DNA from 3 places in the Geobacillus sp. FJAT-46040 genome. Region 3 is predicted to be linked to each of the others. Evidence: riboswitches for the same ligand, from Rfam matches in the RefSeq annotation. Region 3 holds a riboswitch; each other region holds the start of a gene.

Region 1 (5,507 bases), 130 kb from region 3:
TTCACCCCGCCAAGCGTGAGCGGGAAGACGACGCGGCGGAACGTCGTCCAAGCCGAAGCGCCCAAATCGCGGGCGGCATCGACAAGCGATGGCGGCAGCTCCTCCAGCGCGTTGAAAATCGGCAGCACCATAAACGGAATAAAAATGTACACCGACACAAAGACAAAACTGAAATCGGTGAACAACAGCTGCCGCGGCCCGACGCCCAGCGCTTTCAACAAAGCGTTGGCCAGCCCGTACGTGCCGAACAGCCCTAAAAACGCATACACCTTCAGCAGCAAATTCACCCACATCGGCAAAATAAGCAACAACAGCCATAGCTGCTTGTGCCGCGTCTTCGTCAGCCAATAGGCGGTCGGATAGCCGATGAGCAGCGACACAAGCGTGATTAAAAACGCATACCAAAACGAATACGCCATCATTTTCAAATAAATGGGCGTCCACACGGATTTGTAGTTGGACAACGTCCAATGGCCGTCAAGATCCAAAAACGATTCATACACCAAAAAGACAATCGGGGCCACGACAAACAGCACAAGCCAAATGCCATAAGGGATTAAATACCAGTTCCGCCACGCCCGTTCCGTCATGCGTCCTCATCCTCCTTTTCGAGTCGCATGACGTGAATCGCTTCCGGTTCAAAACGAAGGCCGACCGTTTCCCCGACTTCGGCCTTTTTCGTCGAATGGACAAGCCATTCGTTGCCGTTTTCGTCATAGCCGCAAATTTCATAATGGACACCGCGGAATAAGAGCGAATCGACGCGGATGACGATCTGCCCGTCTTCCGGCGCCGCGAGCTCCAAATCTTCCGGGCGGATGACGACATCGACCGGTTCGTTTGGCGCGAAGCCGCGGTCAACACACGCAAACTGTTTGCCGGCAAATTCGACGAGGAAATCGTCGATCATGCGCCCTGACAAAATGTTCGATTCGCCAATGAAATCGGCGACGAATCGATTGACAGGCTCATCGTAAATGTCTTTCGGCGTCCCAAACTGCTGAATTTTTCCTTTATTCAGAACAAAAATGTAATCGGACATCGCCAATGCTTCTTCTTGATCATGCGTGACAAAAATGAACGTAATCCCTAAGCGGCGCTGCAGTTCGCGAAGTTCGTACTGCATTTCCGTGCGCAGCTTCAAATCCAAGGCCGACAGCGGCTCATCCAAGAGCAAAACTTCTGGCTCATTCACAATCGCCCGCGCAATCGCGACGCGCTGGCGCTGACCGCCGGACATTTCTTGAATGCGGCGGCGCTCATAGCCTTCCAAGTTGACAAACCGAAGCGCTTCCCTCACTTTCTCGCGAATGTCGGTTTCTTTCATCTTTTTCACGCGCAAACCAAACGCAACGTTTTCAAACACATCGAGATGAGGGAACAATGCATAGTCTTGAAAAACAGTGTTGACTTGCCGCTTGTTCGGCGGGACGTTTTGAATCGGCTTTCCGTGGAAATAAATCGTTCCTTCCGTCGGCTCGATAAACCCGGCAATCAGCCGCAAAATCGTTGTCTTCCCACAACCCGACGGTCCAAGCAGCGTATAAAACTTCCCGCGCTCCATCGCAAAACTGACATCATCCAGTACGGCTGCGCCGTCGTATTCCTTCGTCACTCGCTCGAAGCGGATGATTTCTCCGTTCACTTTCAGCCCCCCATCTTCTTGATGTTCACTATTCCTAATTAGAACATAGGAGAGTAGAAAGTGCAACGGAAAAATATGCTTTCCGCCATGTCGGCGACTAAAAAACAAAAAGCGGCTGACTATTCCGCAGAACAGCTTCCAATTTTGCCCGCAATGCGGAAATCAGCTGTCTCATTGATCGTTTTTTTCAAATTTCCTTGCTTCACCGTATTGAATAATTTCGAAAAATACATTAAATTATATAGTAATCATCAAAACGCTGCCGCACAATTGCATACGGACATTCTTATCAAGAGAGGGGGAGGGACTGGCCCGGTGAACCCTCAGCAACCTGGCCCGCGGCCAAGGTGCTAAATCCAGACAGGCGGAAGCCTGGAAGATAAGAAGAAGCGAATGAAAAGTCTTCTTCTTAGAAGGCTTTTTTCTTTTACTACAACGAAATGGGGGAATCAAACGTGGGGCTGCTCGATGAGTTGAAACAACGCATTCTCATCGCCGACGGAGCGATGGGGACGCTGTTATATTCGCATGGCGTCGACCGTTGTTTTGAAGAATTGAATCTATCGAATCCAGACGAAATCATTCATATTCATGAAGCGTATATCGCGGCGGGCGCCGATGTCATTCAGACGAATACATACGGCGCCAACTATGTGAAACTCGCACGCTACGGCTTGCAAGACGAGGTGCCGGCGATCAATCGCGCCGCTGTAAGACTGGCGAAGCAAGCAGCCAATGGGGGGGCGTACGTGCTCGGAACGATCGGAGGGCTGCGCACATTGAACAAAAGCGTCGTACCGCTTGACGAAGTGAAGCGGACGTTTCGCGAGCAGCTGTTTGTGCTGCTTGCCGAAGGGGTTGATGGTGTGCTGCTGGAGACGTATTACGATTTGGAAGAGTTGGAGACGGTGCTTGCCATCGCGCGCAAAGAGACGGACTTGCCGATTATCGCCCATGTGTCGCTCCATGAAGTCGGCGTTTTGCAAGACGGCACGCCGCTCGCGGACGCCCTTAGCCGCCTGGAGGCGCTCGGGGCCGATGTTGTCGGGCTCAACTGCCGGCTTGGTCCGCACTATATGATTCAGTCGCTTGAGGAAGTGCCCCTGCCCAATCGCGCATTTTTGTCGGCGTATCCGAACGCGAGCCTCCCGGATTACCGCGACGGCCGGCTTGTCTATGAAACGAACGCGGAATATTTTGAAGAGGCGGCCAAAGCGTTCCGAGATCAAGGGGTGCGCTTGATCGGCGGGTGCTGCGGCACGACGCCGAAACATATTGAGGCAATGGCAAAGGCGCTCGCCGACCGGACGCCGGTGACGGAAAAAACGGTGAAGCGGCGCACGGCATCTGTATCGGTGCAAGCCGATCGGCCCGCGCCGACTCCGCTTCCCGAGCTCGCCCGCACGCGCCGCTCGGTCATTGTGGAGCTGGATCCGCCGAAAAAATTGGGGATTGACAAGTTTCTTGCTGGGGCGAAAGCGCTCCATGACGCTGGCATCGACGCGCTGACGTTGGCCGACAACTCGCTTGCTACGCCGCGCATCAGCAACGCCGCCGTCGCCACGATCGTGAAAGAGCGGCTCGGCGTCCGCCCGCTCGTGCATATTACGTGCCGCGACCGCAACTTGATCGGCCTGCAGTCGCATTTGATGGGGTTGCATACGCTCGGCATCACCGACGTGCTCGCTATTACCGGCGACCCGTCGAAAATCGGCGACTTCCCAGGAGCAACGTCGGTGTATGATTTATCATCGTTCGATTTGATCCGCTTGATCCGCCAGTTTAACGAAGGGCTGTCGTACTCGGGCAAACCGCTTGGGCAAAAAACGAACTTCTCGATCGGTGCGGCCTTCAATCCGAACGTCCGCCATTTGGATAAAGCAGTTGAGCGAATGGAGAAAAAAATTCAATGCGGCGCTCACTATTTCTTGACCCAACCGGTTTACTCGGAAGAAAAAATCGTGCAAATATATGAAGCAACGAAACATCTCGCCACGCCGATCTACATTGGCATTATGCCGCTGGTAAGCGCGCGCAACGCCGAGTTTTTGCACCATGAAGTGCCGGGGATCACCCTGTCGGACGAGATTCGCGCCCGCATGGCCGCCTGCGGCAGCGACCCGGTGCAAGCAGCCAAGGAAGGCATCGCTATCGCCAAATCGCTCATTGACGCTGCGTTTGATTTGTTTAACGGCATTTATTTGATCACGCCGTTTTTGCGCTATGACATGACGGTCGAGCTCGTCCGCTACATCCATGAAAAAGAAGCGGCCGCCAAAGAAAGGAAGGTTGTTCATGGCTAACATCACCTTAGAACAGCAGCTGCAGCGAAAAATTCTCGTCATTGACGGCGCGATGGGGACGATGATCCAAAGCGCCAACCTATCAGCCGCCGATTTTGGCGGCGAGGCGTATGAAGGGTGCAACGAATATTTGACCCTCACCGCCCCGCCTGTCATCCGCCGCATTCACGAAGCGTATTTGGAAGCGGGCGCTGACATCATCGAAACGAACACGTTCGGGGCGACGCGCATTGTGCTCGATGAATACAACCTCGGGCATTTGGCGCTCGAGTTGAACATCGAAGCGGCCAAGCTCGCCAAACAAGCGGCGGAGGCGTTCTCAACTCCCGACTGGCCGCGCTTTGTCGCCGGGTCGATGGGGCCGACGACGAAGACGTTGTCGGTGACAGGCGGCGCGACCTTTGAGGAACTCGTCGCCGCCTATGAAGAACAAGCGCGCGGGCTGCTGTTGGGCGGCGTCGATCTTCTGTTGCTGGAGACGTGCCAAGATACGTTGAACGTAAAAGCCGGATTTCTCGGCATTTCCAAGGCGTTTGAGGCGGTCGGCCGCCGCGTGCCGCTCATGATTTCCGGCACGATCGAGCCGATGGGCACGACGCTCGCCGGCCAGGCGATCGATGCGTTTTTCATCTCGGTGCGCCATATGAAGCCGATCGCCGTCGGCTTAAACTGCGCGACCGGCCCGGAGTTTATGACCGACCATTTGCGGACGCTCGCCTCGCTTGCGGATACGGCGGTCAGCTGCTATCCGAACGCCGGGCTGCCGGATGAAGAAGGCCGCTACCATGAAACGCCGGAGATGTTGGCAGAGAAAATCCGCCGCTTTGCCGAAAAGGGATGGATCAACATCGTCGGCGGGTGTTGCGGCACGACGCCGGACCATATTCGCGCCATCGCCGAAGCGGTGCGCGGCATCCCGCCGCGGGCGATCCCGTCTTCGTTTGACGTCCACGCCGTCTCCGGCATCGAGGCGCTCATTTATGAGGAAACGATGCGCCCGCTCTTTGTCGGCGAGCGGACAAACGTCATCGGCTCGCGCAAATTCAAGCGCCTCATCGCCGAAGGGAAATACGAAGAAGCGGCGGAAATCGCCCGCGCACAAGTGAAAAACGGCGCCCATGTCATCGACATTTGCCTCGCCGACCCAGACCGCGACGAACTCCATGACATGGAGCAGTTCGTCCGCGAAGTCGTGAAAAAAGTGAAAGTGCCGCTTGTCATCGATTCAACCGACGAGCGCGTCATCGAGCGCGCCCTCACCTACTCGCAAGGGAAAGCGATCATCAATTCGATCAACTTGGAAGACGGCGAGGAGCGGTTTGCGAAAGTCGTTCCTCTCTTGCACAAATACGGCGCCGCTGTCGTCGTCGGCACGATCGATGAACAAGGAATGGCGGTCACCGCCGAACGGAAGCTGGAAATTGCCTTGCGTTCGTATGACTTGCTCGTGAACCGCTACGGGGTGCCGGCGCGCGACATCATTTTCGATCCGCTCGTCTTCCCGGTCGGCACCGGTGATGAGCAATACATCGGCGCGGCGAACGAAACGATCAAAGGCA
Region 2 (5,507 bases), 2.1 Mb from region 3:
ATCGTCGCGCCGTCCGGCAGTTCTTCAATGCTTTTGTATTTTTTGGAATACAGGCCGATCGGCTCGATATGAATGCCGCCGGCGTTGACGAAATCATAGCCGTGTTCTTTCATTTGCGATTCCAAGTACGGAATGTGCTGGAAGTAGTTGGCGTCGATGTCTTTATCAGCCAACGCTTTGTTCGGCAAGATGTAATCTTGGAACGTAATGATCTCCAAGTCGATGCCTTTTTTCTTCAAAATCGGTTTCGCTTTTTCCAAAATTTCCGCGTGCGGCACGTTCGACGCGCCGACTTTCAACTTCACCAATTTGCCGTCTTTGCCGCCTTCCGCGCTGTCGTTATTGTTGCCGCCGCATGCCGCCAAAGCGAGCACGAGAATGGCGGCGAGCAACACACCCAACCATTTCTTCATCAGTTGTTTCCCCCTTTATCGTTTATCGATTTTCGAAGTGACAAAGTCACCGATCAGCTGAATGATAAATACAATGACCAACACCAATACGGTTGCGACAAATGTCACATCGTTATGGTTGCGCTGGAACCCTTCCAAATACGCCAAGTTCCCAAGCCCGCCGGCGCCGATGGCTCCAGCCATCGCTGTATAGCTGACGAGCGACACCGCCGTCACCGTAATGCCGGAGACGAGCGCCGGCAAAGACTCCGGCAGCAGCACTTTCCAAATGATCGTCCACGTTGAGGCGCCCATCGCTTGGGCTGCTTCGATGACGCCTTTATCAATTTCGCGAAGAGCGATTTCGACCATGCGGGCGTAAAACGGCGCGGCCCCAATGACCAAAGCCGGCAGCGCCGCATTGGCGCCAAGCATCGTCCCGACAAGCCAGGTGGTAAACGGAATGAGCAAAATGATCAAAATAATAAACGGAATCGAGCGGAAAATGTTCACAAACGCCGCAATCACTGTATTGACAAACCGGTTTTCCCATAGGTTGCCCTTCGCTGTCAAAAATAGAAGCAAGCCAAGAACGATTCCGAGGACGAAAGTGGCCGCCACCGCCACTCCCGTCATATACAGCGTCTCGACCGTCGCCGCCCACATCGTCTCCCATTGCACGTTCGGCAGGAGGTTAGCGAGCATCGTGAATCACCTCCACCGCCACCTGCTGGCTTTGAATGTAGTCAAGCGCCCGGTCGATTTCATCCCTCGCCCCGTCGAGGTGCACGAACAGCACCCCATAGGCGCCTTGATGGGTTTGCGAAATTTTCCCTTGCAAAATGTTGACATCGACGGCAAACTGACGCACCACTTCGGTGGTGAGCGGCTTTCCGGCTGCCGCGCCGACAAACGTCAGCTGCGCGATCAGCCCGCTCGGGTATTGGCCAAACAAATGAGAAATCGCCTCTTCCGTCTCCTCGGGCTCGATCAGCTGCTTGACGAACCGTTTCGTGATCGGCTGCTGCGGGTTGCGGAACACATGCAACACTTCGCCTTGCTCGACGATTCGGCCGCTTTCCATCACCGCAACGCGGTCGCAAATTTTGCGGATGACGTGCATTTCATGGGTGATCAGCACAATCGTCAGCCCGAGCCGCTTGTTGATGTCAACGAGCAAGTCCAAAATCGCATCGGTCGTCTGCGGGTCGAGCGCCGATGTCGCCTCGTCGCACAGCAAGACTTTCGGGTTGTTGGCGAGCGCCCGGGCGATGCCGACCCGCTGCTTTTGCCCGCCGCTCAGCTGCGACGGGTAGGCATCCTCGCGCCCGGAAAGGCCGACAAGCTCGATCAATTCATCCACCCGCTTGTTCCGCTCCTCTTTCGGGACGCCGGCAATTTCAAGCGGAAAGGCAATGTTTTCCCTGACTGTGCGAGACCAAAGCAAGTTGAAATGCTGGAAAATCATCCCGATTTCTTGACGCGCCTTGCGCAGCTCCCGCCCTTTGATGCGCCCCATGTCGCGGCCGGCGACGATCACCTTGCCGCTCGTCGGCTTCTCGAGCCCATTGAGCAAGCGGATGAGCGTGCTTTTCCCCGCGCCGCTGTAGCCGATAATGCCGAAAATTTCCCCTTCGCGAATCTCAAGCGACACATTGTCGACAGCCGTGACCGAGCCGTTGGCCGCTTGATAGATTTTCGTCACTTGTTCGAGTGTAATCATCGTTTCACCTTCCTCCCCAAGCGGCGGAGCGCAAAAAGAAAACCTTTCTGCCCGCAGAGAACAGAAAGGTATTGTGCACCATTCTGTCTCTTATCTCTCAAAGCAGGCCGCTTTGTGTGAATTGGCACCATTTCAGCACATGCGCTGACGGTTGCCGGGCTTCATTGGGCACATCCCTCCACCTCTCTTGATAAGAGCGCAACAATCACCTATTCGATTGACTACAGCTGTGATTGTATCACCTTGTGTCGAACATTGTCAATAAAAATTTCACCCAACATGCCGATACGGCTTAGCCAAATGGAGGAGCGACTCAAGCAGCAACAGATGACGAAAGCTTCCCGATACATGCACTTCGCGCAGCCGGACGAGCTGCTGCAGCTTCAGTTCGCCGTTCAGCAGGGACGCGAGCGCCTCTTTGGAACCGCGCACCGTCAATGTTTTCCGTTCATCGTTTTCCATCCCTCTAGCGGCTGATTCCTTGCCGATCAACAGCAAGGCGGTTTCGTCATCGCTTTCAAACCGAACATACAGCTGCTCATCCGGCAAAATCGGCACCAAATGGTGCAACACTTGCATCCGTTCCACGAACTGCCCAACTAATTCACGCATTTCCATGGATATCCCCTCCCCCATTTTTATTTTTTTCACTTCCACCTGAAGAGGAGAAATCCTTTACAAAAATCTCGACAACCCGTTGACGAACGAGCGCCGTTTTTGTCATTTCCCAAGAAATGTGTCAAACAGCGTCAAAAAAAGGCGAATCATCGGGACGGCAAGCAGGCTTGAATCACTTCGTACAAATACGGAACGGAATGAAAGGCATACCACTTGCCTGCGACCGTTCCGTCCCTAAAAAGAAGCAGGCAAGGAACGCTTTCAATTTTCCACGCAACGGCCTGCTCAGGGATATAGTTGATGTCCGTTTCGTAAAACGGCAGCGCCGGAAACAACTGCTCCACCACCGTGAGCATCCGCCGCGCCAGCTGGCACGTGCCGCACAGCGGGGTATACAAGTAAAGGGCCAGAAGCGGCTCGACTTCCACCACTCGCATGACATCGTTTCGGTCGATCGCTTTCACTCGCCTCTTCCCCTCATGAGCGATTCGATGCGGACGTCGAAACGAGCGCGCAACAGCACTTGCGCCAAGTGCCAAGGCGGAGCGGCCGCCACTTCGCGATACGCCCGGTCAATGTAAAGATGCTCCGCCTCTGGAAACATGCGGCGAAACTGCCGGCGCAATTTTTCTCCCGCCTCATCGGCATCGGCCAAGACGTATACACCGCATCCTTCCAGCTCATCGGCCAGCTCCTCAAGGCGCGCATCACTGATCGTGCCGTTTGTGCAGACGATGACGACTGGTTCGTTCAGCACCGCCGCCACTTTTTGCTTGTCTGATCGCCCTTCGACGATGATCACTTTTTCCACGCGTCGCATGTCCGACCCACCTAACTTCAAATGAGGATACTATTATTGTATGTCTTGCGCCGGCCAAATGTTGAAAATGAAAAGCAACAGCCATCCACCGTTGCCTTTCAACACCAGCCCGCTTCCCCGTCGCAATCGACATATTTTTGGTCCGGCTCAACGGTAGCGGTCACCTGTTTGTAAATTCTTCCGTTTTGTTCGGTATACCCCTTTTTCAACGGGACGGCCGCCGGAAGCGGAAGGCGCCCGATGAGCTCTCCTTCCTCGTACAACTCCAGCGAGCGGCCGTTCAGTTTGCCGATGATCCGGTCCGTGACATCTATGCGCGTCGTTTGCAGCGCCATCGCGAGCACCCCTTTTTTCAATCAAATTCCGGTATGTATAGAGTGCCCGAATCGAAGCGAAGATTGCAGGAACGTTTATCCTTCGTTGATCATCGCCTCGTATTGTTCCGCCGTCAACAAATTGTCGATTTCGCTCAAATCATTCGGTTTGACGACGATCATCCACGCTTTGTCATACGGCGATTCGTTCACGTACTCCGGATGGTCATTTAACGCCTCATTCACTTCAACGACCGTGCCGCTGATCGGCGCATACAATTCCGAGACCGTTTTCACCGATTCAACGCTGCCGAACGGCTCGTTCGCCGTAACCTCTGCGCCGACTTCCGGCAGCTCGACAAAGACGATGTCGCCAAGCTCTGATTGGGCGTAATCCGTAATGCCGATGCGCACGTTCTCTCCTTCCACGCGCACCCACTCATGCTCCTTTGTATAGCGAAGTTCTTTCGGCGTGTTCATCGTATCCCTCCATTGCGACAAAATGTATATTCCTTTTCATCATAACCGATTTTCCGCAAAAACTCACTGAATTCACCCGATTTTGCAAAAAATTTTTTATGTCCCCGCCGCGAAAAACGCCTCGTATTCTTGTTCGCGAAAGCCCACGACGACCCGCTCGCCGTCCGTCAAAATCGGCCGTTTGACCAACATCCCGTCCGAGGCGAGCCAATCGAGCATCTCGTCTTCCGATGCGCGGTCGAGCTTGTCCTTCAAGCCAAGCTCGCGGTATTTCATCCCGCTCGTGTTGAAAAATTTTTTGAGCGGCAGCCCGCTTTGACGGTGCAAACGGGCGAGCTGCTCTTTCGTCAGCGGCTCGTCGACCAAATGCACCGTTTGCACCTCAATGCCGTGTTCATCCAACCATTTTTTCGCCTTCCGGCACGTTCCGCATTTTGGATACCAATAGAGCGTGAGCGCCATCTTCACTCCTCCCTTTCATTTCCGCTGTGTGGCAAACAAATAAGAAGCACCAGGCAAACGCCTGGTGCTTCCCATTATCACACAATATACCGTTCGGCTTCAATGAGCGCGGCGGCCGCTTCGCGTTTTTTCGCGATCACGTTGATCGGCGTATGGCGCGTCAGCCGTCGGAGAGCGGCGAGCATCATCCGCAGCGTGTCTCCTTGTTCGACGGCGACGAGCGTTTCTTTCGCATGGGCTTCAATTTCATTGAACGCCTCTTGGCAGAAAATTTGCGTGTACAGCAATTTTTGTTTGTTTTTCTCCTCACCGCTCGCCTGAATCGCTTTTTCCGTGCGCAAAAGCGCTGATTCCATCGCATAAATGTTCGAGACGATGTCGGCGATGTTGACGAGCACTTCTTGCTCTTCTTCAATGCGCTGGCCGTATTTTTGCGCCGCTAAACCGGCGACCATCAAGGCGATTTTTTTCGCGTTGCGCACCAAGTATTTCTCTTGTTCCAGCGCGCCCGTCCCCGGCTCTTCGGCGGCCATCATCATCAGTTCTTCCTGAAGCTGCTGCGCTTTTTGGAAGAGCGGCAGCTCGCCTTTTAACGCCTTTTTCAAATACATGCCCGGCACGAGAAGGCGGTTGATTTCGTTCGTCCCCTCGAAAATGCGGTTGATGCGCGAATCGCGGTAGGCGCGCTCAATTTCGTA
Region 3 (5,507 bases):
TTGTTGCCCTTCTTCTCTGGCGAGGCAAGGATGCCGCCCCGTCTTACTCCGGCAGGGACTGCAAAAAGGCGCGCACCTCTTCCGGCGTTTTGGCGTCAGCGCTGTGCAGATGAGCAATTTTTTTTCCGTTGCGGAAGACAAGCAGGCTCGGGATGCCAAGTACCTGGTATTTCTCGCCAAGTTCCGGAAACTGGTCACGGTCGATTTCAAACCAATCATATTGTCTATAGTCGCGAACGATGTCATCGATGAACATATTGAGGCGCACGCAGTCCGGACACCAAGTTGTGTAAAACTTGATGATCGTTGGTTTATCACCGGAAATGACCGCCTCGAATTGCTCCACTGTTTCAATGCGTTTCACATTCGTTTCCTCCCTTTCATGTTGACGTTCATCTTTACTTTATCATATGGCAAGGCAAAAAAAGAACGGGGATGCCTTCACCTCGGGCAGTCGTTTTTGCATACAACAGTAAGAAAGGGGGGGAAAGTGTGAGCAAAGAACTGGAAAAGGCGCTCGAAGGTTGGGTTGCGTCACGCAAAGAAGGGCATGAAACGTTCATCCGCCTGTTTGAACAATGGGGAAAGGACTTTAACAAACAGTTGCAAGAAATCGAAAAATTGAACAATGGATTTTTAAAAAGTGTGCAAGGCAACTTAGACTACATCGAGCAATGGTTTGCGAAAAAGGAGCGGGAATTTGCCGAGCTGTTCCGCCGATTTGGATGACAAAATGGCCTTTGCGCCCATACGCCCCGCTAAGCCGGTGAATACGATACAGTAAACGGAGAAGGAGGTGAACATTATAATGGGCTTCTGCGGTTATGGTTATCCTTACGGCTACGGCTATGGCGGTGGCTATGGCAGTGGCTTTGTGCTGATTGTCGTGTTGTTCATTTTGTTGATTATTGTCGGCGCGGCATTTGTCGCCTAACGGAAAAAGCGAATGGGATACGGGCCGTTTCGGCGCCACGGAGCGGCTCGTATTTTTCTTTCCCTAATTTGATGCACGCCGAGGCGGGAGCATCATACGATATAGCAGGGAGAAGGAGGCGGAACGATGGATCAGCAATTTTTTAAAAACATCGAACAGAAAACAGGTGTCAATATGAAAGACGTTTTTGAGCTCGCCAACTCGCTGCAAAACGCCAATTTCAGCGATGAAAAAACGGTGCGCCAAGTGGTGAAGCGGGTGGCGCAAATTGCCAACCGGAAAGTGCCAAAAGAACTTGAGGATCAAATCGTCAAGGCGATCGTCCATAACGGCAAGCAAATTGATTTCAATACGATCGCCAATATGCTGAACAACAAAAAGTAAGCAAAAGGGAGCTTGCGTGCGCACAGCTCCCTTTTGCTCTGCTTGGCTCAGGAGAGCGAAACGATGTTCGATGATCCCAAGCCTTGGATCAGTGTAGACGAGGCTGTTCTATGGCCATCATTCGAGCGATTTCACCATCGTGACATGTGGGATGCCGGCGTCCATAAAGACGCCGGAGACGGTCGTATAGCCGAGCTTTTGGTAAAACGGTTCTGCGTGCGTCTGGGCGTTCAGTTTCGCCGTTTTCGCCCCTTTTGTTTTCGCCAGCTGTTCGATCGCTTCCATCACCATCCGTCCGGCGCCGCGGCCGCGGTAGGACGGCAGGACGCAAATGCGCTCGATTTTGCCGACGCCTTCGTCAATGAAACGGAGTCGCCCAGCACCCACCGGTGTTTGGCCATCATACAGGACGAGGTGGAACGAGTCGTCCTCGAATGCGTCGATTTCCTCGTCTTCCGGCACGTTTTGCTCCTCAATGAATACGAGCCGGCGGACGCGCAAGGCGTCTTCGTACAAAGCGCGATCTTGCGTTGTGCCAATCGCAATGTTCATCTCAGACCGTTTCCTTTCCTCCGACGATAAACGTTTCATAGACGGTCCACGAGCCGTTTTCCAGCTGATAGAGAAGATGGAAGCGGTCGACGGTCTCCTCGAAGTGCACATCTTGCAGCTTCAGCTGGCTGTAGACGTCCGCATATTCTGCGCTCGGCAAATCGCGGCCGATCGTAATGTGAGGCACGAACATAAACTCCGGCTTTCCGGCGAACAAGCCGCTGTGCAGTTGTTCATGAAGGCGCTCGAGCACGTCGTTTGGTTCCACCTTCAAATAAATGATGTTGCTTGTCGGGTAAAACGAGCTGAATTTCGTCACTTTGATCGGAATGGGAGGTGTTTCCGCCGCAATGCGGCGCAACTCTTTCGCCATTTTTTTTATTTGCTCCTCATCCGCTTCAAATGGGTATTTCAGCGTAATATGCGGCGGGATGAGGGCGTAATGGCTGTCGTACCGTTTCCGGTACGAGTTGGCGAAGTCCTGAATCCGTTTTGGCGGAAAGATCACAATGCCGTACTTCATTTTGTTTTCCCTCCTTGAACCAGTTCTTTTTCCATGCACAGGAAACGCACGGAATGGATGCGGCGGCTTCAACATCTTTGAAGTTGCTCCGTTTTGTCCTATAATGATAAAACAGCGGCTACGGCCCGGGGTACATCCGGCTGCCAATACGTCCACGCATGGCCGCCTTCGAACTCATGGTATGTATAAGCAAACCGTTTTTCCATAAACAAGTCCCGCGCCATTCGATTCGGGGTGATAAAATCGCGCACATGGCCATCCGTCGTTTTCACCGCTGTTTCCTCTGTGCCAACAGAATGGTAAAGCGAAAGGAGCGATGGATCGCGGAATGAGCGGATGCGCGCCAATACCGAGTCATCGATATAGGGGGACTGCATGGCGATTTTCCCAAATGTATGCGGATACAACAACCCGGCTAGAAGCGACACCGTTCCACCGAGCGAATCGCCGATCAGCGCCCGGCCTTTGCCCATTTGGTATGTCGGCAGTTCGCGGTCCAAAAACGGGACGAGCTCATGGGCTAAAAAACGAAGGTATGCTTCGTGCTTTCGTCCTTCCGGGTGGTATTTCTCGTAGCGGTCGTTGACGTTCCGATACGGGATGCCGACGACGATCATCCGGTCGATTGTTCCTTCTGCCATCAGCGTTTCGATGACGGTTTTCATTTTTCCATACATAAAATAATCTTTGCCGTCTTGCGCGATTAATAAAGGATATTTGTAAAGCGGCGAAAAATTGCTTGGCAAGTAGATGAGCAGTTCGATTTCTTCTTGCAGCTCTCCGCTGTACAACTTGCAGTCGCGCATCGTTCCTGTTGCTGTCGCCATGACCATCCTCCATGAAAGCGTAAGTTCATCTGTTATTGTAACATATTTGCGCCCAAAGATGTGAATGAAGGGCTCGAATTTTTCGCGAATTTGCCGAATCGCACCGCTGACAAAAAAATGGCTTGCAAAAACGTGGGGAATGCGTTACATTTTTATTAAAAAAAAAATTGAATACGCGTCCCATTCTTATCAAGAGAAGCGGAGGGAACTGGCCCAATGAAGCTTCAGCAACCAGCCGCCCGACGGCCAGGTGCTAAATCCAGCGAATTGAGCATTCAATTCGGCAGATAAGAAGAAGCATGCCCCCATGTGTATGGAAAAGTCTTCTTCTTAGAAGACTTTTTTTATTTATTCAAGCGGCCGCTTCCATCAACCGCGAGGCGGTTTCGGACGAAGGCGCTTGGCCGCTGCCCAACGGACAGTGGTGCTTCGTTGGGCATTAAGTGGTCGGCCGTTGATCGATGATGGAATTTTCAACAGAAGGAGAGAGATGAGATGGAGAAACTGGAGACGTTGTTAGCGCAAATTGGCAACCGGAGCGAAACGGTGACGGGGACGGTCAACCCGCCGGTTTATTTTTCCACCGCCTACCGCCATGCCGGCATCGGAGAGTCGACTGGGTTTGACTACATCCGCACCGGCAACCCCACGCGCAAAATCGTCGAAGAAGCAATCGCGAGACTGGAAGGTGGCGACCAAGGCTATGCGTTCAGCTCCGGCATGGCCGCCATTCAGACGGTGCTCGCCTTGTTTGAGAGCGGAGATGAGTTTCTCGTATCGGCCGACCTTTACGGCGGCACGTACCGCCTGTTTGAGCGCGGCTGGCGCAAGTATGGTCTTGGATTCCATTACGTCGATTTTGCTGATCTCGCTGCGGTGGAAGCGTGTATCACCGAAAAAACGAAAGCGATTTTCCTGGAAACACCGACGAACCCGCTTATGCATGAGACCGATATCCGCGCCGTCTCCGAATTCGCCAAGCGGCATGGGCTTTTGTTGATCGTTGACAACACGTTTTATACACCGGTGCTTCAACGCCCGATCGAACAAGGTGCCGATATTGTCATCCACAGCGCCACGAAATATTTAGGCGGCCATAACGACGTGTTGGCTGGCCTTGTCGTCGCCAAGGGCGAGGAGCTCTGTCAACGCCTGGCCGAGTATCAGAACGCCATCGGCGCGGTTTTGTCGCCGTTTGATTCGTGGCTGTTGATTCGCGGGATGAAAACGCTGGCGCTAAGGATGCGCCAGCACGAAGAAAACGCCAAGCGCATCAGCGCCTTTTTGCGCGAACATGAAGATGTTACAGACGTCTTATATCCAGGAAGAGGCGGGATGCTGTCGTTCCGGATTGCCGATGAAAAGTGGGTGAACGGGTTTTTAAAAAGCTTGCGCCTCATTACGTTCGCGGAAAGCCTGGGCGGAGTCGAAAGCTTTATTACGTACCCAGCGACGCAGACGCATGCGGACATTCCTGAGGAAATCCGCATCCAAAACGGTATTTGCAACCGGCTGCTCCGCTTCTCGGTCGGCATCGAACATGCGGATGATTTAATCGCCGACTTGGCGCAGGCATTGAAAAACATGAAAGAGGTGTAAGCGATGGAACGGGAATGGTCGTTTTCAACGAAACTGCTCCACAATGAATGGAAAGTCGATCGCCACACGGGAGCGGTGAGCGTGCCGATCCAGCACGCCTCCACGTTCCATCAGTTCGATTTCGATTCATTCGGCAAATACGACTACAGCCGCTCCGGCAACCCGACGCGCGAGGCGCTTGAGGAAACGATCGCGGCGTTAGAAGGCGGAACGCGCGGGTTTGCGTTCGCCTCTGGCATGGCGGCTATTTCAACGGCGTTTTTGCTTCTCTCAAAAGGCGACCACGTGCTCGTGACCGAAGACGTCTACGGCGGCACGTACCGGATGATTACGGAGGTGCTCGGCCGCTTTGGCATTGAATATACGTTTGTCGATATGACCGATTTAAACGCAGTGGCGGAAAACATCCGGCCGAACACGAAAGTCATTTATATGGAAACGCCGTCCAATCCATTGTTAAAAGTGACCGACATTCAAGGCGTCGTCAAGTTGGCGAAGGCGCATGGCTGTTTGACATTCTTGGATAATACGTTCATGACGCCGGCGTTGCAGCGGCCGCTTGATCTTGGAGTCGATGTCGTCCTTCACAGCGCCACGAAATTTTTAGCCGGCCATAGCGACGTCGTCGCCGGGCTGGCGGTCGTGAAAGACGAGGAATTGGGAAAAGAATTGTACAAACTGCAAAACG

What was found. A riboswitch is a leader RNA that binds a small molecule or an ion and turns the genes downstream of it on or off. The one in region 3 is predicted to bind S-adenosylmethionine.
Region 1: linked by a shared signal. The riboswitch ahead of CD000_RS11675 (bifunctional homocysteine S-methyltransferase/methylenetetrahydrofolate reductase) and the one ahead of CD000_RS10925 (methionine biosynthesis PLP-dependent protein) in region 3 are both predicted to bind S-adenosylmethionine.
Region 2: linked by a shared signal. The riboswitch ahead of CD000_RS00135 (methionine ABC transporter ATP-binding protein) and the one ahead of CD000_RS10925 (methionine biosynthesis PLP-dependent protein) in region 3 are both predicted to bind S-adenosylmethionine.

What each region holds. Positions count from the first base shown of each region.
Region 1 covers NZ_NISS01000001.1:2,202,977-2,208,483, forward strand. Annotated here, with positions in the region: gene CD000_RS11665 (ABC transporter permease) at 1-590, opposite strand, end outside; gene CD000_RS11670 (ABC transporter ATP-binding protein) at 587-1,645, opposite strand; SAM riboswitch class I at 1,929-2,031, shown strand; gene CD000_RS11675 (bifunctional homocysteine S-methyltransferase/methylenetetrahydrofolate reductase) at 2,101-3,948, shown strand; gene metH (methionine synthase) at 3,941-5,507, shown strand, end outside.
Region 2 covers NZ_NISS01000001.1:20,963-26,469, reverse strand. Annotated here, with positions in the region: gene CD000_RS00145 (MetQ/NlpA family ABC transporter substrate-binding protein) at 1-413, opposite strand, end outside; gene CD000_RS00140 (methionine ABC transporter permease) at 429-1,097, opposite strand; gene CD000_RS00135 (methionine ABC transporter ATP-binding protein) at 1,087-2,115, opposite strand; SAM riboswitch class I at 2,203-2,312, opposite strand; gene CD000_RS00130 (sterol-binding protein) at 2,386-2,733, opposite strand; gene CD000_RS00125 (thioredoxin family protein) at 2,880-3,197, opposite strand; gene CD000_RS00120 (toprim domain-containing protein) at 3,194-3,553, opposite strand; gene CD000_RS00115 (YusG family protein) at 3,652-3,888, opposite strand; gene gcvH (glycine cleavage system protein GcvH) at 3,964-4,347, opposite strand; gene CD000_RS00105 (arsenate reductase family protein) at 4,444-4,809, opposite strand; gene CD000_RS00100 (acyl-CoA dehydrogenase family protein) at 4,887-5,507, opposite strand, start outside.
Region 3 covers NZ_NISS01000001.1:2,074,280-2,079,786, reverse strand. Annotated here, with positions in the region: gene CD000_RS10960 (thioredoxin family protein) at 44-364, opposite strand; gene CD000_RS10955 (hypothetical protein) at 493-729, shown strand; gene CD000_RS10950 (YjcZ family sporulation protein) at 809-934, shown strand; gene spoVIF (sporulation-specific transcription regulator SpoVIF) at 1,061-1,318, shown strand; gene CD000_RS10940 (GNAT family N-acetyltransferase) at 1,436-1,870, opposite strand; gene CD000_RS10935 (YjcG family protein) at 1,872-2,393, opposite strand; gene CD000_RS10930 (alpha/beta hydrolase) at 2,492-3,220, opposite strand; SAM riboswitch class I at 3,404-3,514, shown strand; gene CD000_RS10925 (methionine biosynthesis PLP-dependent protein) at 3,716-4,819, shown strand; gene metC (cystathionine beta-lyase) at 4,823-5,507, shown strand, end outside.